Regions from separate parts of the Specibacter sp. BI4 genome, predicted to be linked through region 3. Evidence: riboswitches for the same ligand, from Rfam matches in the RefSeq annotation. Region 3 holds a riboswitch; each other region holds the start of a gene.
The links. Region 3 has a riboswitch for S-adenosylmethionine ahead of AC1L6K_RS00780 (OsmC family protein). Riboswitches for the same ligand answer to the same signal wherever they lie in the genome.
Positions count from the first base shown of each region.

Region 1: another riboswitch for S-adenosylmethionine. It lies ahead of AC1L6K_RS16490 (bifunctional o-acetylhomoserine/o-acetylserine sulfhydrylase); the one in region 3 lies ahead of AC1L6K_RS00780 (OsmC family protein).
Region 2: another riboswitch for S-adenosylmethionine. It lies ahead of AC1L6K_RS01620 (DUF1737 domain-containing protein); the one in region 3 lies ahead of AC1L6K_RS00780 (OsmC family protein).
Region 4: another riboswitch for S-adenosylmethionine. It lies ahead of AC1L6K_RS03915 (ABC transporter ATP-binding protein); the one in region 3 lies ahead of AC1L6K_RS00780 (OsmC family protein).

Region 1 is NZ_CM155265.1:3,593,676-3,598,896, reverse strand. Features, by position in the region: gene AC1L6K_RS16495 (Tex family protein) at 1-2,421, shown strand, start outside; SAM riboswitch class IV at 2,703-2,819, shown strand; gene AC1L6K_RS16490 (bifunctional o-acetylhomoserine/o-acetylserine sulfhydrylase) at 2,895-4,217, shown strand; gene metX (homoserine O-acetyltransferase MetX) at 4,218-5,221, shown strand, end outside.
Region 2 is NZ_CM155265.1:334,164-339,384, forward strand. Features, by position in the region: gene AC1L6K_RS01615 (alanine--tRNA ligase-related protein) at 226-1,647, shown strand; SAM riboswitch class IV at 1,785-1,905, shown strand; gene AC1L6K_RS01620 (DUF1737 domain-containing protein) at 2,010-2,270, shown strand; gene AC1L6K_RS01625 (rhodanese-like domain-containing protein) at 2,267-2,659, shown strand; gene AC1L6K_RS01630 (O-succinylhomoserine sulfhydrylase) at 2,768-3,979, shown strand; gene AC1L6K_RS01635 (hypothetical protein) at 3,972-4,427, opposite strand; gene AC1L6K_RS01640 (UDP-N-acetylglucosamine 1-carboxyvinyltransferase) at 4,560-5,221, opposite strand, start outside.
Region 3 is NZ_CM155265.1:141,735-146,955, reverse strand. Features, by position in the region: gene AC1L6K_RS00790 (SDR family NAD(P)-dependent oxidoreductase) at 257-1,045, shown strand; gene AC1L6K_RS00785 (ABC-F family ATP-binding cassette domain-containing protein) at 1,162-2,799, opposite strand; SAM riboswitch class IV at 2,933-3,048, shown strand; gene AC1L6K_RS00780 (OsmC family protein) at 3,084-3,623, shown strand; gene AC1L6K_RS00775 (NADPH-dependent F420 reductase) at 3,647-4,312, opposite strand; gene AC1L6K_RS00770 (hypothetical protein) at 4,309-4,479, opposite strand; gene AC1L6K_RS00765 (MarR family winged helix-turn-helix transcriptional regulator) at 4,605-5,123, shown strand; gene AC1L6K_RS00760 (LacI family DNA-binding transcriptional regulator) at 5,133-5,221, opposite strand, start outside.
Region 4 is NZ_CM155265.1:828,390-833,610, reverse strand. Features, by position in the region: gene AC1L6K_RS03930 (polysaccharide deacetylase family protein) at 1-411, opposite strand, end outside; SAM riboswitch class I at 631-745, shown strand; gene AC1L6K_RS03925 (cobalamin-independent methionine synthase II family protein) at 757-1,962, shown strand; gene AC1L6K_RS03920 (CoA-binding protein) at 2,025-2,441, opposite strand; SAM riboswitch class I at 2,555-2,666, shown strand; gene AC1L6K_RS03915 (ABC transporter ATP-binding protein) at 2,673-3,503, shown strand; gene AC1L6K_RS03910 (aliphatic sulfonate ABC transporter substrate-binding protein) at 3,560-4,597, shown strand; gene AC1L6K_RS03905 (ABC transporter permease) at 4,597-5,221, shown strand, end outside.

The DNA of each region.
Region 1 (5,221 bases), 1.2 Mb from region 3:
GCGGAGCTGGGTGTCCGGCAGGCCCAGGTTCGCGCCGCGATTGCCTTGATGGACGACGGCGCCAGCGTCCCCTTCATTGCCCGGTACAGAAAAGAGGCCACGGGGACCCTGGACGATGCCCAGCTCCGCGACCTGGAGGAGCGGCTGCGGTACCTGCGCGAGCTCGAGGCCCGCCGAGTGACGGTGCTCGAGACCATCCACGGCCTGGCCAAGTTGACAGCGGAGTTGCGCCGTTCCATCGATGCGGCCGCCACCAAATCCGACCTTGAAGATCTGTACCTGCCGTACAAATCAACCCGCAAGACCAAGGCTGATGCTGCCCGTGAGGCGGGACTGGAACCCCTGCTGGATGCGTTGCTGGCCGATCCGTCCAGATTCCCTGCTGTCGAAGCGGATGCCTTTGTCGACAACGCCCGCGGTGTGGCGAACGCCGACGACGCACTGGCCGGCGCCCGCGCCATCTTGATTGAACGCGCCGGCCAGGACGCCGTGCTCGTGGGCGGGCTGCGCGAGAAACTCTGGAAGACGGGCCGGCTGCGCTCCTCGGCGAAGGCCGGAAAGTCCGTGGACGGTGAAAAGTTCAAGGATTACTTTGACTTTGCCCAGCCTCCGCACACCCTGCCCGGCCACCGCGTGTTGGCGTTGCTGCGCGGCGAAAAGGAAGGCGTGCTGTCGCTGGACTTAGCCGAGGCCGACCCCCGTGATGCAGACGCCCAGGCCCAGGCGCGTTCCCGCTATGAAAGCGCCGTCGCCCATTCCCTGGGCATCACCGAATCCGGCAGGGCGGCCGACTCCTGGCTCATGACCAGCGCCCGGCTCGCATGGCGCACCCGCATCCTGACCCGCCTCTCAGTGGACCTGCGTGTGCGGCTGTTCCAAAGCGCGGAAGAGGAATCGGTGCGGGTTTTCGCCGCCAATCTGCGCGACGTGCTTTTGGCCGCGCCGGCAGGAAACCGCGCCACGCTGGGTCTCGACCCGGGGCTGCGCACGGGCACCAAAGTCGCCATCGTGGACGGCACCGGCAAGGTCGCGGCCACCGACACCATCTATCCCCACGCGCCGGCCAAGCGCTGGAACGAAGCCTTGGCCACGCTGGTGTCCCTGTCGCAACGCCATGGCGTTGAGCTGGTCGCCATCGGCAACGGCACCGCCAGCCGGGAAACAGACAAGCTGGCGGCCGAACTGGTCGCCGAGCTCAAGCGGCTGGCGCCGGACCGCCTGGTCACGAAGCTGGTGGTGTCCGAGGCCGGCGCCTCGGTGTATTCCGCCTCCGCGCTGGCCAGCGCCGAGCTGCCAGGCATGGACGTGTCCCTGCGCGGGGCCGTGTCCATTGCGCGGCGCCTGCAGGATCCGCTGGCCGAATTGGTGAAGATCGACCCCAAATCGATTGGTGTGGGCCAGTACCAGCACGACCTCACCCCGGCGAAACTTGAACGCTCACTGGGCGCCGTGGTGGAGGACTGTGTGAACGCCGTCGGCGTGGACCTCAACACCGCGTCTCCCGCGCTGCTGGCGAGGGTGGCCGGCGTCGGACCGCTGTTGAGCGAAAACATTGTGGCCCACAGGAACGAACATGGACCCTTCACCAAGCGCCGCGAACTGCTCAAGGTTGCCCGGCTTGGCCCGAAGGCCTTTGAACAGTGCGCCGGGTTCCTGCGGATCAGCGGGGGAGCGGAGCCGCTCGACGCGTCCAGCGTGCACCCCGAGGCTTATGGCGTGGCGCGCAAGATCCTCGCCGCGGTGGGTGCGTCGACGGCGGAAATCTCCGGGGGAGTGGGTGCCGCTGCTTCCGTGAACCCGGCCGAATTTGTCGACGGCAGCTTTGGCCTGCCCACGGTGCAGGACATCGTTGCCGAGCTGCAAAAGCCCGGCCGCGACCCCCGCCCCCGCTTTGAAACGGCCACCTTCACCGACGGCATCGAGAAAATCACCGACCTGCGCCCGGGCATGATCCTGGAAGGAACGGTCTCCAATGTGGCGGCGTTTGGCGCCTTTGTTGACATTGGCGTGCACCAGGACGGACTTGTCCACGTCTCAGCCATGAGCAATTCCTTCGTTTCCGATCCACACGCGGTGGTCAAGTCCGGCCAGGTCGTGCGTGTGAAGGTCCTTGAGGTGGAGCCCGAACGCAAGCGCATCTCCCTGACCCTGCGCCTGGATGACGAGGTGGGGGCCGGTGCCAAGGCAGGATCTTCCCAGCCAGGGAAGCCCGACGCCGGCCCCCGGACTTCCGGGCGTCCCTCGCCGAAGGGCGGCGGGACCGATGGCCGCGGACGAGGGCCGGGTAGTCAGCAGGGCACCAAGCAGGGGCCGGGTCAGGGTCCCCGGGGTGCCGGTGCGCAGGGCCGCCCCAACACCGCTGCGCCGTCGGCCGACACCGCCATGGCCGAGGCGCTGCGCCGGGCGGGACTTGGCAAGTAGGTCCGGGTCCGGGCCCATCAGCGTTCCGAAGCAGCCCGGCGGCAGGGGGCGGGCGCTGGCAGGTGCGTGTCCGGCGTCGTCCGTGCCTGCATCCTGCCGCTTCCGCTCCCCGCTCCGCAGATGCGCGCTCATGCAGGCCTGAACTGCTTCGAAACACCACGGGGCCAGCCGCTTGTTCAGCGCAAGCCACCTTTTGGGCCAAAAATCAAGCAGTTCTTCGCTTAAGTCATAAAGTTGTCACAATCTTGCGGCATTGCGGGGTTTCTTCCACACTGGATGCAGGTCATGAGTGTCAGCGCACAGCCCCGGCTTGCTGACCGGCAACCCTCCTTCCGCGGTGGGGTGCCCCGGGTGAGGACCTGGCATCGAACCGACCGGTTCCGGTGCAAGCGCGGGCCATAGATTTCAGGGCCCTCCGGGCAGTCAGTGCCGGAGGGTTTTGTTGCAGGCCTCTAGTGTGAAGGAATCCATCCATGAGTAACGGTTGGTCATTTGAAACCCGTCAGATCCACGTAGGCCAGCAGCCGGACGCCGCCACCGGTGCGCGGGCCCTGCCCATCTACCAGACGACGTCGTTTGTGTTCCCGTCGGCCGAAAGCGCAGCCGCACGGTTCGCCCTCGCCGAGCTGGAGCCCATCTACACCCGCATCGGCAACCCCACCACGGATGCCGTGGAGCAGCGGGTTGCCAACCTTGAAGGCGGTGTCGGTGCCCTGCTGCTCGCCTCGGGCCAGGCCGCAACAACCTTCGCCATCCTCAACGTGGCCGAGGCCGGGGACCACATCGTCTCCAGCCCGAGCGTCTACGGCGGCACGTTCAACCTGCTCGCACACACGCTGAAGCGGCTCGGCATCGAGGTCACGTTTGTCTCCGACCCCGACAACCTGGACGAATGGCGCTCCTCGGTCCGCCCAAACACCAAGGCATTCTTCGGCGAGACGGTGTCCAACCCCCGCCAGGACGTCCTCGACCTGGAAAACATCAGCACCATTGCCCACGAGGCCGGCGTGCCGCTGATCGTTGACAACACCCTTGCCACCCCGTACCTGCTCCGTCCGCTGGAATGGGGTGCCGACATCGTCATCCACTCGGCCACCAAGTACCTGGGCGGGCACGGCACCGCCATTGGCGGCGTGATTGTCGACGGCGGCAAGTTCGACTTCGCTGCCGACCCGGAGAAGTTCCCCGGCTTCAACACCCCTGACGAAACCTACAACGGCCTGGTGTTCGCCCGCGACCTCGGCGTTGGCAGCGCTCTCGGCGCCAACCTGGCCTACATCCTCAAGGCGCGCGTGCAGCTGCTGCGCGACCTCGGCTCCGCCATCTCACCGTTCAACGCCTTCCTCATCGCCCAGGGCATCGAGACGCTGAGCCTGCGCGTTGAACGCCACGTCAGCAACGCCGTGACGGTGGCCGAATGGCTTGAAAAGAACGAAAACGTGGAGGCCGTGGCCTACGCGGGAATCCCCTCCAGCCCCTGGTTTGAGCGCGGACGCAAATACGGGCCCAAGGGCATCGGCGCCATCGTCTCCTTTGACATCAAGGGCGGGGCGGAAGCCGGCAAGCGCTTTGTTGACGGCCTGGAACTGCACTCCCACGTTGCCAACCTGGGCGACGTGCGATCCCTGGTCATCCACCCGGCGTCCACCACGCACGCGCAGCTTTCCCCCGAACAGCAGCTTGCCGCCGGCGTGCGCCCGGGACTGGTGCGACTCTCCGTGGGCCTGGAAAATGTTGCCGACATCATCGCCGACCTTGAAGCCGGGTTCCGCACCGCAAAATCGTCCGTGAGCTGAATGGGCCACGTAATCAAGACGGCAGCGGAGCCCAAGGTGGTGACCCCCGACATTGAAACCGGCACACCCGAGCCGGCCGGCAGTTCGTGGTCAGCCGCCGTCGGCCAGGGCGGCGGGGTGCTGCGTTCGGTCCACATCGGCGCACTGCCGCTGGAGGCCGGAGGCGTGCTGCCCTCGGTGACAATGGCCTTTGAATGCTGGGGGACACTGAACGCCGCCGGCGACAACGCCGTGCTCATCCAACACGCCCTCACCGGAAGCACCCACGTCAGCCGCGGCGATTCCGAGGAAGACGGATGGTGGGAAGGCCTGGTGGGGCCCGGCGCGGTGATCGACACCGACAAATTCTTTGTTGTGTGCGCGAACATCGTGGGCGGGTGCTACGGCACCACCGGCCCGTCCAGCATTGCCGGGGATGGCAGGCCGTACGGCTCCCGCTTCCCGTTCGTGACCATCCGCGACTCTGTCCACGCCGAGGCGCGCCTGGCCGACATCCTTGGTGTCAGCTCCTGGCACGCTGTCATCGGCGGGTCCATGGGGGGCGCGCGGGCGCTGGAGTGGGCGGCCACGTACCCCGGCCGTGTGCAGCGCTGCGCCGTGGTGGCGTCGTGCGCGGCCAGTACGGCCGAGCAAATTGCGTTCGCCCAGGCCCAGGTGCTGGCGATCCGCCAGGACCCGAACTTTGCCGGCGGGGATTATTACGACGGCGCAGCCCCCACCTCAGGCCTGGGGCTCGCCCGACGGATTGCCCACATCACGTACCGCTCAGAAACGGAGATGGAGACGCGCTTTGGCCGCAAGGCCCAGGACGACGGCGGCACCATCAACCACGGGCGGCTCGGGACTGCCGCTGTGGGCAGGTACCAGATCGAAAGCTACCTGGACCATCAGGCACAAAAGCTGGCTGGCAGGTTCGACGCCAACAGCTACATCGCCATCACCGAGGCGCTCATGAGCCACGACGTCACCCGGGACCGCGGCACACTCGAGCAAGCCCTGGCCGT
Region 2 (5,221 bases), 190 kb from region 3:
ATTTTGTGGATCCGTGGACTAATCCAATAAAAGCACAACGCCTGCCCCATAAACAGACCTGGACCGACGTTCCCCAAACACTGGCCACAGCCGGATCAACGTGGAAACATGGCATACACTCCCCTGAGCCGGCACGCCGCGTGCGGGAACACGGCGAAGACCGGCAGCGGATACCGCCCCACAATTCGTCGGGCCCTGCTTGCTGGAACCAGCGAAAGGAACCCAATGGCTGCCACCGCACCGTTGACAACCTCGGACATTCGTCGCCTCTTTCTGGAGCACCAGGCCGGATCCGGCCATGCGGTGCTGGAACGGGCCGAGCTGGTTCCCCGCAACGATCCCACCACGCTTTTCACAGGCAGCGGGATGCAGCCGTTGCTGCCGTATCTTTTGGGCGCCGACCATCCCTCGGGAAACAGGCTCGCGGACAGCCAGACCTGCCTGCGGTCCCAGGACATGGAGGAAGTTGGCGACAACCGGCACACCACATTCTTTGAAATGCTGGGCAATTGGAGTTTGGGGGCCTACTTCAAGGAAGAGCAGATCCCGGCGTTGTGGCACTTCCTGACCGTGGTGGTGGGACTGGACCCGGACCGCATCTTTGTCAGCGTGTTTGGCGGGGACCCGGACCGGGACATACCGCGCGACAACGAAAGCGCTGACATTTGGGAACGGCTCTTCCTCGCGGCCGGCGTCAGTGCCGACCGGGTGGACTTGGGTACGGAGGAACACGGCAACGCCGTGGGAAACCAGGGCGCACGCATTGCCTTTTATGGCGACAAAAACTGGTGGTCCCGTGGCGGATCCCCGGATGGAACGCCAATCGGTGATCCCTGCGGCCCGGACACGGAGGTGTTCTACTTTTTCCCCGATGTGAAGCATGACACCGCCTACGGCGCCTGTTCACACCAAAACTCCGATGGCGGACAGTTCCTGGAAATCGGCAACTCGGTGTTCATGGAATACCAGCACAAGAAGGAAGGATTCGTCAGACTGGCGCGGCACCAGGTTGACTTTGGCGGCGGGCTGGAAAGGATTGCCGCCGCGGCGATCGACAGTCCCGATGTCTTCAGGACCAGCCTGCTGTGGCCCCTGGTGGCGCGGCTGGAAGAACTGACGGGCACCTCCTACGAAGCACACCAGACAGAGTTGCGCATCATTGCCGACCATGCCCGCGGTGCAGTTTTCCTGGCCAATGACGGTGTGCGCCCAAGCAACAAGCTGCAGGGCTATGTCATGCGGCGCTTGCTGCGGCGGGCCATGCGGTTCGCCCACGGGCTGGGTGTGGAAAAGAACTTCCTGGGCGCTCTCGTGCCCGTGGTGGTGTCCATGTACGGGGATGCCTACCCCGAACTGGCCGACCGGCAGCAGGAGATCGAAACAGTCCTCAGCAAAGAGGAGCGCTCCTTCCGCCGCACCCTGGCCAAGGGGCTGCGGGAACTGCGGCACTTTTCCGCCGAGGGGCAGCTGGGCGGCCACGCCTTCTTTACCTTGTCGGACACCTACGGATTCCCGGTTGAACTCAGCCATGAAGAAGCCGTTTCCCAGGCCCTGGATGTGTCGCCGGTCTGGCGGGAGGAGTTTGACCTTCTCCTGTCCCAACAACGCGAACGCTCGCAAAAGACCGACACACTGGGGGTCAAATAGTTGAGTCGCGCGCCGGGGAGCTGATGGCCGGGCCCACGTCGGCAGGTGCTCAAGGGGCCTTGCTTCCGCGTCATCTTCCGCCACATTGGAGCCCGGATTTTCCCCGCCTCCATGTTTCCTGTGTTAGTTTGCAGAGGAGTAATGAGCGCCAGCGCCAAGCCCTGACTTGCTGGCCGGCAACCCTCTTTCCGGCGGGGTGCCTCAGGTGAATACTCGGCAAACCCAGCTTCCCACGGCTGATGTTTGCAAGCGTGAACCCCCTGCGGCACTTAAAGCAGGTTCTCCGGCATTGAGAACCGGGCTTTGCAGCACCGCCACCAGCTCCCGCTTGCAGTCTCGGCCACCTGCACTGAGGAGACACCATGTCCGCGGACGCATCCCCCTTGGCCTATCGGCTCATCACCGGCCCCGACGACCGCTCGTTCTGTGAGCGCATTTCTGCAGCCCTGGCGGAGGGTTATGTTTTGCATGGCGGGCCCGCTGTCACATTCAACGGCAGCAGCGTCACCTGCGCCCAGGCGGTCATCCTCCCGCAGGCTGTTGCCACAAGCGACGCCGCGGTGGCCACGGCCGCGGATGATCTCGATGCCCAGCTCGAGTTCGACGGCGAGGGCATCGCATGAGCTACGCAGGCGACCTGGCCCCCGCAGCGGCGTGGGACCACGTGGCGGCCGGGGCAGTCCTGCTTGATGTGCGCACCGAGGGTGAATGGGCGCACATCGGCGTCCCCGACATCTCCTCGCTGAACACTGAGCCCGTCTTCATTCAGTGGAATCTGGCCAACGGCACAAACAACCTGCGGTTCCTGGCCGAGCTGCAGGCCGTTGTGCCCGCCGACAAGGAGCTTGTGGTGCTGTGCCGTTCCGGGGCGCGCTCCATTGCCGCGGCCGAGGCCGCAACAGCAGCCGGCTACACGGCCTACAACGTCCTTGAAGGCTTCGAAGGCATACCCGACGGCTATGGCGACAGGGTCGTCAACGGGTGGAAAAACCGCAAACTGCCCTGGCACTGACCCAGCCACAAACATGGGCGGGCGAACAGCCGGACGCTTGGGCCGCCGTCGTACTTCACACGCGTGCCAGGCACACGAGACCATCAGCGAAAGCCAAGGGAACAGCAATTGAGCAACTTTAACGAGCACGCAGCCGTCTGGGCCGAAGACACCCAGGCCGTGCGCGGCGGACTTGACCGCACCCATTTCCAGGAAACTTCCGAAGCCCTCTTTTTGAACTCCGGCTTTGTGTATGACTCCGCCGAAGCCGCCGAGCAGGCATTCACGGGCGAGGTGGACCGCTTTGTCTATTCGCGCTACGGAAACCCGTCGGTCGCCACCTTCCAGGAACGGCTGCGGCTGCTGGAGGGCAAGGAGGCGTGCTTTGCGACGGCGTCTGGCATGTCCGCCGTGTTCACCGCGCTGGGTGCCTTGCTGGCTGCCGGGGACAGGGTGGTTGCCTCGCGCTCCTTGTTTGGTTCCTGCTTTGTCATCCTGAACGAACTGCTGCCCCGCTGGGGTGTTGAGACGGTGTTTGTTGACGGACCCGACCTGGCGCAATGGCGCGAGGCCCTGAGAGTGCCCACCACGGCAGTGTTTTTTGAGTCCCCGTCGAACCCGATGCAGGAAATCATTGACGTGCAGGCTGTGTGCGACCTCGCCCACGCCGCAGGTGCACAGGTGGTGGCGGACAACGTGTTCGCGACACCGCTGCTGCAGCGCTGCGGTGACTTTGGTGCCGACATTGTTGTGTACTCGGGCACCAAGCACATTGACGGGCAGGGCCGGGTGTTGGGCGGTGCCATCCTGGGCACGAAGGAGTTCATCGAGGGCCCCGTCAAGAATCTGATGCGCCATACAGGGCCCGCGTTGTCGGCGTTCAACGCCTGGGTGCTGACCAAGGGGCTGGAAACCATGAACCTGCGCGTGACGCATTCGTGCAACAGCGCACTGGCCCTGGGCGAGTTCCTGGAAGCCCAGCCGCAGGTCAGCCGCGTGCTGTACCCGCTTCTGCCCTCGCACCCGCAGCATGAGCTGGCGAAAAAGCAGATGAAAGCAGGCGGCACGGTGTTGACCTTTGAACTGGCGGAACCTGCCGGCGGGACCACCAAGGACGCGGCGTTTTCATTGTTGAATGCCCTCCAAATCATCGACATTTCAAACAACCTCGGCGACACCAAGTCGCTCATCACGCACCCGGCCACCACGACACACCGCGCCATGGGCCCGGATGCACGTGCCGCGATTGGGCTCTCCGACGGTTTCCTGCGCCTCTCAGTGGGCCTGGAGGATGTGGACGATTTGAAGACGGACCTGGGCAGGGCCCTGGCCGCTATTTAGTGAGCTTGCGCACCCATGCGGTGAAGCTGGCCACGTCGGAGCCGGACATGACGGCGGCTGGCGGCTCGCTCACGGGGACAACCATCAGTGCCAGCGCGTCAGCGGGGAATGCTGCCATCCATGTGCCAGCCTCGGAGGGCTTTCCGGCAGTTGCCGCCGCATCAACCCCTGCCGCGTTGCACAGGAAGAGACTCGAGTGGGCCCCCATCGGGTCGACGACATCGACCCGTTCATTGAGCAGCTCAAGAATTTCCGCGTGCAGCATGGTCACGGCGTGGGCGCCGGTCGTCAGCTGCACGCAGTGCATCAGCTTGGCGCCCTTGCGTCCGCGCGGCAGGTCCACATCGGTGGCCGTCAGCCCCGCCCCCTGCCACGGGATGCCGCCGTCCCGCGGGATGGTGGCGGGCGGAAGTGGGGCCGCGGTATCGCGTTTTGTCCAAGGAAACATGCTGCCGAGCCTACGCGGAATGTGCCCGCCGCGAAAAAGGACGGCGTTTGCGCAATCGGCGGGCGTCCGCGAACCCGCTTTAACCGCGAACGCCGTCCCTTTTCAATGGGGACGGCGCGGATGCGGGAACAGTCAGTCCTGGAAGTACTCGATCTCGGCGCCGATCGTGTTCAGGCGCTCGGCCAGATCTTCGTAGCCGCGCTCGATGACGTAGATGTTGCGCAGTTCGCTGGTGCCCTTGGCGGCGAGCATGGCCAGCAGGATGCAGGCAGCCGGGCGCAGCGCGGGTGGGCAGCCGATCTCGGCGGCACGCCAGGCTGTGGGGCCCTTGATGTCGATGCGGTGCGGATCCAGCAGCCGAACGCCGGCGCCGAGGCGGTTCAGCTCCGTCAGGTAGATGGCGCGGCCCTCATACACCCAGTCGTGGATGAGCGTGGTGCCCTCGGAGCAGGAAGCAATGACGGCGAAGAACGGCAGGTTGTCGATGTTCAGGCCCGGGAACGGCATGGGGTGGATCTTGTCCGGGGCGGCCTTCAACTCGGAGGGCAAGGTGGTGATGTCCACGAGCCGGGTCTGGCCGTTGCGGGCCATGTACTCGGCGGACTTGAGGTAGCGGAAGCCCATCTGCTCCAGCACCTTCAACTCAATTTCCATGAACTCGATGGGCACGCGCTTGACAGTCACCTTGGACCTGGTCACGATGCCGGCGGTGATCAGGGACATGGCCTCGATGGGGTCTTCGGAGGGCGCGTATTCAATGTCAACGTCGATGCGGGCCTTGCCGGTGATGGTCA
Region 3 (5,221 bases):
GGCGGAGAAGCCTTACCTACAGTGTGTGTCACACATCACGCTACGGCCAACGGCTGTTATCAACTGGTGAGAATGCCAGTGCCATTGTCCGCCGGTTGGATCGGCGGTGGGGCGGGGGCGTGCAGTATTTGCCCCTTTATCACTCTGCGATAAGGGGACTGTCCAGAGTGTGATTCGAGGCACAGGCTGGTTGAATCGGGCTACTTGATCCCCCGCCGCCGCCCAGCCCGAGCGGCCACCATCAGGAGGAAGCACCATGGAAGCATCCACTTCACGCGTCGCCTTGATCACCGGAGCCGGACGGGGCATCGGCAGGGCCATCGCCGAACGGCTGGCCGACGACGGCCAGGACATCATCGTCGCCGACGTCCCCGGCGCCCAAGAGAACATCGATGCGGTGGTTGCCGCCGTCGAGCTGCGCGGCCGTCGTGCGGTAGGCGTCACCGGTGACGTCTCCAATCCAGAAGACATCGAGCGGATGATCCAGGAGGGGACGGACGCCCTGGGCGACTTGACGGTGTTCATCGCCAACGCCGGCATCGCCCAGGTCGACGAGATCCTCGACGTCAAGCCCGACGCCCTGGACCGGATGATCGATGTGAACATCAAGGGCGTCTACTACTCGTACCAGTCGGCTGCCCGCCGATTCATCGCACAGGGCACGGGCGGGAAGATCATTGCCGCAGCATCCATCGTGGCCTTCAGGCCGTTCCCGGTGCTGGCGTCCTACTCGGCGACCAAGTGGGCGGTCCGCGGACTGACCCAGGCTGCGGCCATGGAGTTTGCCAAGCACAACATCACTGTCAACGCCTACGCGCCTGGCGTTGTGGGCACAGCCATGTGGGACCTCATCGACGAAAAGCTCACCGAGCGGGACGGCACCCCCCGCGGCAGCGCCCTGCAGGCACAGGTGGACAACATCCTTGCCGGCCGGGTCTCGGAGCCGGAGGACGTCGCCAAGCTGGTGTCATTCCTGTCCGGCCCGGATTCAGACCACATGACCGGCCAGACGGTCCTCATCGACGGGGGCATCAACTTCTCCTGATCGGAAAAGACGCGTCCGTGGTGTCCGTGGCAACGCCGGCCGCCACGGACGCCGGCTTCATCGCACCCTGACAACCGGCCCTGCCAATCATCGCCGGGCAGCATCCGGAGCGTCGCTTACAGCTCCGCCACCTGGCCGTCCTGCACTGACCAGCGGGTGTCGAGTCGTATGTTTTCCAGCAGCCGGCGGTCGTGGGTGACCAGCAGCAGCGTTCCCTCGTAGTTCTCGAGCGCTTCCTCAAGCTGCTCAATCGCCGGCAGGTCAAGGTGGTTCGTTGGTTCATCGAGCACCAGTACATTCACCCCGCGGGCCTGCAGCAGCGCCAGTGATGCGCGGGTGCGTTCGCCGGGGGAGAGGGCGCCCACGGGGCTCGTCACCTGGTCCGCCTTCAGGCCGAATTTGGCCAGCAGGGTGCGGACCTCGCCCTGGTTCAGCTCCGGTACCAGGGACTCGAAGGCGTCGCCCAGGGGCGTGCCCTCCGGGAACTGGCTGCGCGCCTGGTCGATCTCGCCGATGGCGACGTTGGCGCCCAGGGAGGCCACGCCGTCGCCCGGGTCGGTGCGGCCCAGCAATAGGCGCAAGAGGGTGGACTTGCCGGCGCCGTTCGGGCCCGTGATGCCGATGCGCTCGCCGGCGTTGACCTGCAGCGAGACCGGCCCCAGTGTAAAGCCGCCCTGCCGCACCACCGCCGCATTCAGGGTGGAGACCACTGTGCTGGAGCGCGGGGCTGCGCCGATGCTGAACTGCAGCGCCCATTCCTTGCGGGGTTCTTCAACCTCATCGAGCCGTGCGATGCGGGACTCCATCTGGCGCACCTTTTGGGCCTGCTTTTCGGAGGATTCAGAGCTGGCCTTGCGGCGGAGCTTGTCGTTGTCGGGGGCCTTCTTCATGGCGTTGCGCACACCCTGCGAACTCCATTCACGCTGCGTCCGGGCGCGTCCCACCAGGTCGGCCTTCTTGTCGGCAAACTCGTCGTAGGCCTCTCGGGCGTGGCGCTTGGCGATGGCGCGCTCCTCGAGGAAGGAGTCGTAGCCGCCGTCGTACACGGCCACCTTGTTCTGCGCCAGGTCCAGCTCCACCACGGAGGTGATGGTGCGGGCCAGGAACTCGCGGTCATGCGAGACCAGGACGACGCCGCCGCGCAGCCCCTTCACGAATTCCTCCAGCCGGGCCAGTCCTGCCAGGTCGAGATCGTTGGTGGGCTCGTCCAGAAGAACGACGTCGAACCGGCTCAGCAGGAGCGCGGCCAACGCCACCCGGGCGGCCTGCCCGCCGGACAGCCCCGTCATGGGGGCGTCGGGGCTCAATTCCAGGCCCAGATCGGCGAGCGTTGCCGGGATGCGTTCGTCGAGGTCGGCGGCGCCGCATGCCAGCCAGTGGTCAAGGGCTGCGGCGTACTTGTCGTCGTCGGCGGAGTTGCCGGAGCCCAGCGCCTCGGCCGAGCGTTCCATGTCCCCGGTGGCCTGTGTGCAGCCGGTGCGCCGGCCGATGTACGCGGCGATGGACTCGCCGTCGATCCGCTCATGCTCCTGCGGCAGCCATCCTACGAAGGCGTCCTGGGGTGCGGTGCTGACGCTGCCGCCCTGCGGTGTGGCTGCCCCGGCCAGGATGCTCAAAAGTGTTGACTTGCCGGCGCCGTTGGCTCCGACCACGCCGATCACGTCGCCCGGTGCGACTGTGAAGGAGAGGTCGGTGAACAAGGTGCGGTGTGCGTGGCCTCCGGAGAGGTCCTTTGCGACAAGTATTGCGCTCATGCCTCCATCTTAAGTTGCTTCGGTGTGTCCGCCTGACGGCAGGGAAGGGGTAGGCCGCCGTCGTGCCGGGATTGTTGCCGCATGTGACGAATATCTTGAGGCAGGCGCCGGGGCCCGGCAGGCTGGTGGACAGAATCAAGAGTTTCGAGCGAAGGCCCTGGCTGCTCGATCGGCAACCCTCCACACCATAGTGGGGTGCCCCAGGTGAGGATTCGACGCCCGGCGCCTGCCGTGGCGTAAGTATGGCGGGGTGCACGGCGCCCGTCTTTACGCGAAGGAACATCATGACTGAAACAGCACTTATTGACGACGCCGCCCAGCGTTCCGCGCGCCTCGGCGAGGCCGGAGCGGCCTGGGCCCAGCGGATCGGCGCCGACGCGGACAACGCGAAGCTTACCTACAAGGTGGCAGGCGTTGGCGTGGGCTCGGTGGCCACGCGCATCAGCGCCGGCAAGCACCAGTTCACCGTGGACGAGCCCGCCGCACTGGCCGGTGACGACACGGCTGCCAGCCCGGTCGAGTACGCGCTGGCCGCGGTCATCTCCTGCCAGGTGGTGGTGTACCGGCTGTACGCCGAGCAGCTGGGCATCAAGATCGACGACATCACGATCCATGCCGAGGGCGACCTTGACGTGCGCGGACTGTTCGGCATAGACGAAACCGTCCGCCCGGGATTCAGCGACATCCGGCTGGCGGTCAACATCACGGGCCCGGAAACGCAGGAACGCTATGTCGAACTCGCCCGCACGGTGGAGGCGCACTGCCCCGTGCAGGACCTGTTCAGCAACTCCACCCCGTTCAGCACGGTGATCACCAAGGTCTGAGTCCGCCCCGGTTCAGGGGCGGATCAGCGCGCCGCGGTGAGCTCGCCGAGGCCGGCCAGGTGCGCGGCCAACTCCGCCGCCAAATCGGCCGTGCCGTAGGCGCCGGTGAAGATGGGCGTCCCCGGTTCGAAGGCTGTCCCGTTGGCGAGTGCTCCGGCGTCGACGGCGTCAAAACCCAGCCGTTCAATGAACTCCAGGACCAAGGCACGGGTTGCCTCGTGGTCCGTGGCAACCGCCAGTGCGCGCCTGCCCGCCGTGCCGGCCGCCCGCGCGTCGAGCTCCAGCTCGTGGTAGCCGATATGGTTTAGTGACTTCGCCAAGTGGGCTCCCGGGATGTGCGCCAAGACCATTTCGGAGCTCGACGGCGCATCCGCCAGCTCGGGCATGTCACCGTTGGTGTCGTGCCAGAAGTTCATGGTGTCCAGCACGTGCTTGCCGGCCAGCGCGGCCGGATCCAGGGTGCGGAACTTGTGCAGCGGGACGGACAGGACCACCAGGTCGGCCTGGGCCATGGCCTCCCCGGCCGTGACGGCGGTGGCCCCGGGGGCCATGACGGACACGATCAGGGAAATGTCCTTTGGGTCCCCGGAAGCCGCGATCAGCACACGGTACCCGGCCTTCAACGCCTGCCGGGCAACACCCGTGCCGACCTTCCCTGCCCCGAGAATGCCAATGGTTTGTGTAGTCATGCTGCGGACTCCTTGGTGTTGGTGGTGCTCGTTTTAAGTTCGGCGTCGATCAGAGGCTTGACCTCGGTGCCGAAAAGTTCAATGGATTTCAGGACGCCTCTTTGCGGCACCGACGCGGGTGCCCGTTGCGGGTTCCACCTGTACGACGCCAAAACCATAAGCGCCAAGTTCCATCGATGCTCCTCAAGTTCGCATGACGCAACCGCCACATCATAAATATATGTGGTTACACAGATCATCTTACTCAAATATGATCTGTTGTAAAGCGTGTCGGTCGGTTATGATGGATGTCATGAGCAACAGCACCGCAACGGAAACCCCCGCCATTGACTCCCGCGATGACTTTGGCTGGACGCTGGGCGTCCTGGTGCGCAACTATCAAAACGCCTCGACGGCGGCCATGGGTGAGTTCCCGCATGGCCCGCGGGGCTACCAGGTTCTTGTGGCGGTGGTGCGGGGGGAGCAGCCCAACCAGTTGGCGCTGGCCCAGCACCTGGGCATCGACAGGACCGTCATGACCTACTTGATCGATGACTTCGTCAAGGCCGGCATGGTGGAACGGCAGCTCAATCCCGCCGACCGGAGGGCCCGCATTGTTGTTGCCACGGACACCGGCCGCGCGGAGCTGGAAAAATTGCAGCAGGGTGTCATCGAAGCCGAGAGCTCCGTCCTTGGTGCGCTCGGCACCGAGGAACGTGAGGTTTTCCGCTCGCTGCTGCGCCGCGTGGCGTGCGACGCGCCGGTAGTTTCCGGGCACGACCTTGGGGCCTGTGAGGCCGTGGAGGAAATGCTGGGCATCGCCCGGAAGTAGCGGCCCTGTTCAGGCCTTCCTGCCGCGCGCCTTGCCCATGGTGGCGCCCGCAGAATAAGTGCACCCGATCAGCAGTTGCGGCAGCGGGTTGTCCTTCT
Region 4 (5,221 bases), 690 kb from region 3:
GTCGTCGATGGTCAGGAACACCACCATTTGCTCGGTGGGCACCTTTGTCAGCACCGGGGCCAGACCATTTTCGATGGGTGGCAGCACATAGTCCGGTACGATCCCGTCGAGGGTGCTGACCCGCCCCGTCACCGGATCGACCGCCGGCGTGATTGGGGCAGTGTCCGACGCCGGAGCTTCCGTCGGGTCCGCCGCACCAGTTTTCGCCGTGGTCGCCGGGGCTGACGGGGCCGCCGTCGCGCTGCTGCCCGCAGTCCCGGTGGTGGCAGCCGCCGCGGCTGCATCCCCGGCCGGGCCGGCCGTTGCGGCGACCCACCAGAGGCCGCCGACCACCAGCGCAACGGCCAATGCGACGATGAACAACCCCATCCAGCGCTGCCGGTGGCGGGAACGGTCAAGGTGCTGCGGCATGTCTTCCTTCCGGGCGTTCAGTGTGGGGGGCCACCGGCCGAGGGTGCCCGGAGACGCGCGGCCCTGTGATTTGCGCCATGGTCCGAGCATAATCCCGAGCCGCAGGGATGGCGCCAGTCCCCTCGGCGATTTGCCGACGGGAACTGCCGGCCGGACCCCGGGCGTCACATCCGGCAGACAATTTTTTGCCGGGCGTTTCCGGGCGCTAGGCTGACACACATCCCATCCAGAGCGGCCGAGAGACCTGGCTTGTTGACGCCGCAGCAACCATCCAATGCCCGCCGAATTGATGCGGCGGGCCAAGGTACGGTGCTACCGCCAGAAACGATGGAAAGGAAACCAATCGTGTCTTTAAATACCACCCACATCCGCACCAGCCATGCGGGTTCGCTGCCCCGCACCCCTGCCCTGCTCGCCGCCAATGAGGTGAAGGAAGCCGATGGTGCCACGGCGGAATTTGAGTTGCTGCTGGAGGAGTCCGTCGTTGACGTGGTGGCACGCCAACAAGCCACCGGAATTGACATCGTCAACGACGGCGAATTCGGTCATGCCATGTCCACCGCCGTCGATTACGGCGCCTGGTGGTCCTACTCCTTTGCCCGCATGGGCGGACTGGAGCTGGATGCGGACCAGAAATGGGCTGTTGACGCCGTCGAGTCGACGCCCGGCAACGTTGCACTGACGGGCTTTGTGCACCGCCGAGACCGTGCCATTTTTGCCGAGGCCTACAACGACCCCGCCTCCGGCATCTTCTCCGCCGGCGCAAAACTGTTCCCGAAATGCACCGGCCCGCTGGTCTACACCGGGCACGACGCCGTCGCCTCCGACATCAAGAATCTCACCACCGGAATGTCCCGGGCAAACGTCGCGGAAGGATTCGTGGCAGCCCTGTCCCCCGGCAGCGCCTCCCGCATTTCCAACGAATTTTATGCGACGGAGGAAGAATTCATCTACGCCTGTGCCGACGTGCTGCGGGAGGAATACACTGCCGTCATCAATGCCGGTCTGACACTTCAGATCGATGACCCCTCGATCGCGGAGAACTGGGACCAGATCACCCCGGCCCCGTCGGTTGAGGACTACCTCAAGTTCACCCAGATCAGGGTTGAGGCGTTGAACTACGCACTGCGCGGGCTGCCGGAGGACCAGATCCGTTTCCACCTGTGCTGGGGTTCCTGGCACGGCCCGCACACCACCGACCTGCCGTTCCCCGAGCTGGTTGGCACCATGCTCCAGATCAATGCTGGGTCGTATTCCTTCGAGGCTGCCAACGCCCGCCACGAACATGAGTGGAAAGTCTGGCAGGACACCAAGCTGCCCGAGGGCAAGTCAATTGTGCCCGGCATCGTCTCGCACGCAACGAACGTGGTTGAACACCCGGAGCTGGTGGCCGACCGGATTGAACGCTTTGCCTCAGTCGTGGGGCGTGAAAGCATCATCGCCTCCACGGATTGCGGCCTGGGCGGCCGCGTCCATCCACAGATTGCCGCAGCCAAGCTGTCGGCCCTTGGGGACGGCGCCCGCCTGGCCAGCAAGCGTCTCTGGAAATAGTCCGGCTCCGCAATGGCGGCAGTGCTGGGTTGTGGCCCACCATTGCCGCCAGGGTGGGGCGGCTAAAGGCCCAGTGCCGCAGCCTCAATTTTGGGGCAGGTGTCCATGACGACATCCAGGCCGGCGTCCGCTGCCCGCTGTGCCGCCGCCTCGTCAATGACGCCCAGCTGCAGCCAGACGGCCCGGGCGCCCACGGCAATTGCCTGGTCAACCACGGCGCCCACCTTCGTGGAATTCACGAAACAGTCAACAACATCAATGCTTCCCGGGATCTCGGCCAGTGTTTTATAACCCTTGGCGCCGTGGACGTCGTCGCCCTTCAAGCTGACAGGGATGATCTCCTGGCCCAGGTGCCGCTGCAGAAACAAGGAGACGCCGACGGCGGCGCGGCGGGGGTTGCTGGACAATCCAACCACAGCCCAGCGGCCCGGCGTCGTCAGCAGGCGGCGAATGGTTGCGGGGTCGTTTGCATGTGCCATGATCTGAGCTTATGCCGTCCCTGCAGCGCTCGGCCAATTGAATTGTTACGCTCCGCGAACCGCGGCAGGCCATCCAATTTCTGCCGGTCCGGTGCGGGGACCTAGTCTAAAGGTGACCATCCCGAGCGGCTGAGAGATCTGGCTCAACGACGCCGCAGCAACCCTGGTCGGCACCCTTCCCGGGTGTTGATACCGGCAGGGTGCTACCGCCAGCACCGATGGAGTGTTCCCATGTCTGCTTTGCTTTCGCCACCCGCACCAGCCTCCCCGGCAGTCTCCGATCCGCAGGGCACGGCCGCCATGCCGGTGTCCTTTCAGGACCTGGGCCGTTCCTTTGGCTCCGGGGCCGGCACCCACACAGTGCTCCGCAATGTCTCCTTTGACGTGCGAGCCGGAGAAATCGTCGCCTTGCTCGGACCCTCCGGCTGTGGGAAATCCACCCTTCTGCGTGCCGTCGCCGGGCTCGATGCCCCGAGCGCCGGCACCGTCTCCATCGACGGAACGGCCGTGTCCGGCATCGATTCGCGCTGTGCCGTGGCATTCCAGGAGCCCCGCCTGCTGCCATGGAAGTCGATCGCCGGGAACGTGGCGATTGGTGTGCCCACCAGCGCCGACGCCACCCGCAGCCGCCAAACGGTGCAAAACCTGCTCAAACTGGTGGGCCTGTCAGATTTCGCCGGGCACAGGCCGCGGGAGGTCTCCGGCGGCATGGCACAACGGGCGTCCCTGGCCCGTGCCCTCGCCCGCAATCCAGGCGTTTTGCTGCTGGATGAGCCCTTCGGCGCCTTGGACGCCCTGACCCGGATTACGATGCAGGATCTGCTGCTGGACGTGCACGCCGCCGAGCCGGCAACTGTCCTGCTGGTCACCCACGACGTTGACGAGGCGCTGCAGCTTGCCGACCGCATCATCCTGCTCGGCTCCGACGGGAGCGGCCGCGCCGGGTCGACCATTGTGCGCACGGTGGACGTGCCCGGCCCGCGACCCCGCAACCGGGCGTCAACGGAGCTGGCCGGGCTGCGCAGTTCGCTGTTGGCCAGCCTCGGCGTCGACGGCCACTAACCTCCCCATTCCAGCGCTCCCGCACTTTCACCACCGCAACCATTTTTAGGACCATCATGCCTGTTTCACGCTCTGTCAACCGCCGCTCCTTCCTGAGCGTCGCAGCCGCCGTCTCCACGCTCGCCCTGGCCGGCTGCGCCGGTGAAAACGCAGCCTTCGACGCCGCCGGCAACAGCGGCGGATCCGGCACGCTGACCCTCGACTTTGCCACCTACAACCCGCTGAGCCTCGTCATCAAGGAAAAGGGCTGGCTGGAGGCGACCTTGGCGGACAAGGGCGTCACGGTGAAGTGGCTGCAGTCGGCAGGTTCAAACAAGGCCAACGAGGCCCTGCGCGCCGGAGCCGTCGATGTCGGTTCCACCGCGGGTTCCGCGGCGCTGCTGGCCCGCGCCAACGGCTCACCCATCAAGACCATCTCTCTCTACTCCCAGCCCGAATGGGCGGCACTGGTTACCGCCAAGGGCTCCGCCATCACCTCGGTTGCCGATCTCAAGGGCAAGTCGGTGGCCGCAACCAAGGGCACCGATCCGTACTTCTTCCTGGTCCAGGCACTGGAAGAGGCCGGCCTGAGCACCAAGGACGTGACAGTGGAGAACCTCCAGCATGCCGACGGCCGCGCAGCCCTGGCGAACGGTTCCGTCGACGCCTGGTCCGGTTTGGATCCCATCATGGCCACAGCCGAACAAGAAGGCGCCACACTCTTCTACCGGAATCTGGATTTCAACACCTACGGTTTCCTCAACGCCACCGAGTCGTTCCTGAAGGAAAAGCCCGAACTGGCGCAGACAGTTGTCGACGCCTACGAAAAGGCCCGCGTCTGGGCTGCGGCCAACCCCGAAGAAACGGCACAAATCCTCGCCGACGCCGCAGGACTCAAGCCGGCAGTGGCCAAAACCGTCATTCTCGAGCGCAGCAACCTCGACGTGTCCGGGATTCCCGGGGACAAGCAGCGCGCCGTGCTGGCAAAGATCGGGCCCACCTTTGTGGAGCTCGGCGACGTCAAGACACAGGCTGAGGTCGACACCGCCCTGGAAACCCTCCTGGATGATTCCCTGGCCGTGAAGGCAAATCCCGATTCGATCAAGGAATCCTGATGACAGCCACCACCACGACGACCGCGCGCCGCAACTGGTCTGGCCGGAACCTGGCCAACGGCTGGGCCCGGCTGGGTCTGGGCCTGCTGCTGCCGGCCCTGATATTGCTGGCCTGGCAGCTGAGCACGGCCGCCGGACTCTTCTCACCCGTCCAGCTGCCGGCACCCCGGGCCGTGCTTGAGGCCGGGACCGAGCTCATCGGGCGCAACGAACTGTTCGGCCATGTGGCGATCTCCACGCAGCGGGTGCTCATCGGATTTGTTGCCGGCGCCGCCCTGGGTATTTCACTTGGCGCCCTGGTTGGGCTCTCCAAGGCCGCCGAGGTGTTGCTGGGCCCCACGATCGGCGCCTTGCGGGCCGTCCCGTCACTGGCATGGGTGCCGCTGCTGATCCTGTGGATGAAAATCGGCGAGGACTCAAAGGTCACCTTGATTGTGATTGGGGCGTTTTTCCCGGTGTTCACCACTGTGTCCCTGGCCCTGCGCCACGTGGACAAAAACCTTGTGGAGGCCGCCCGCGCCTTTGGCCTGAAGGGCATCAAGCTGTTGACCACAGTGCAATTGCCGGCAGTCGTCCCGGCCATCTTCTCCGGGCTGCGCCTGGCCCTGGCCCAGGCCTGGCTGT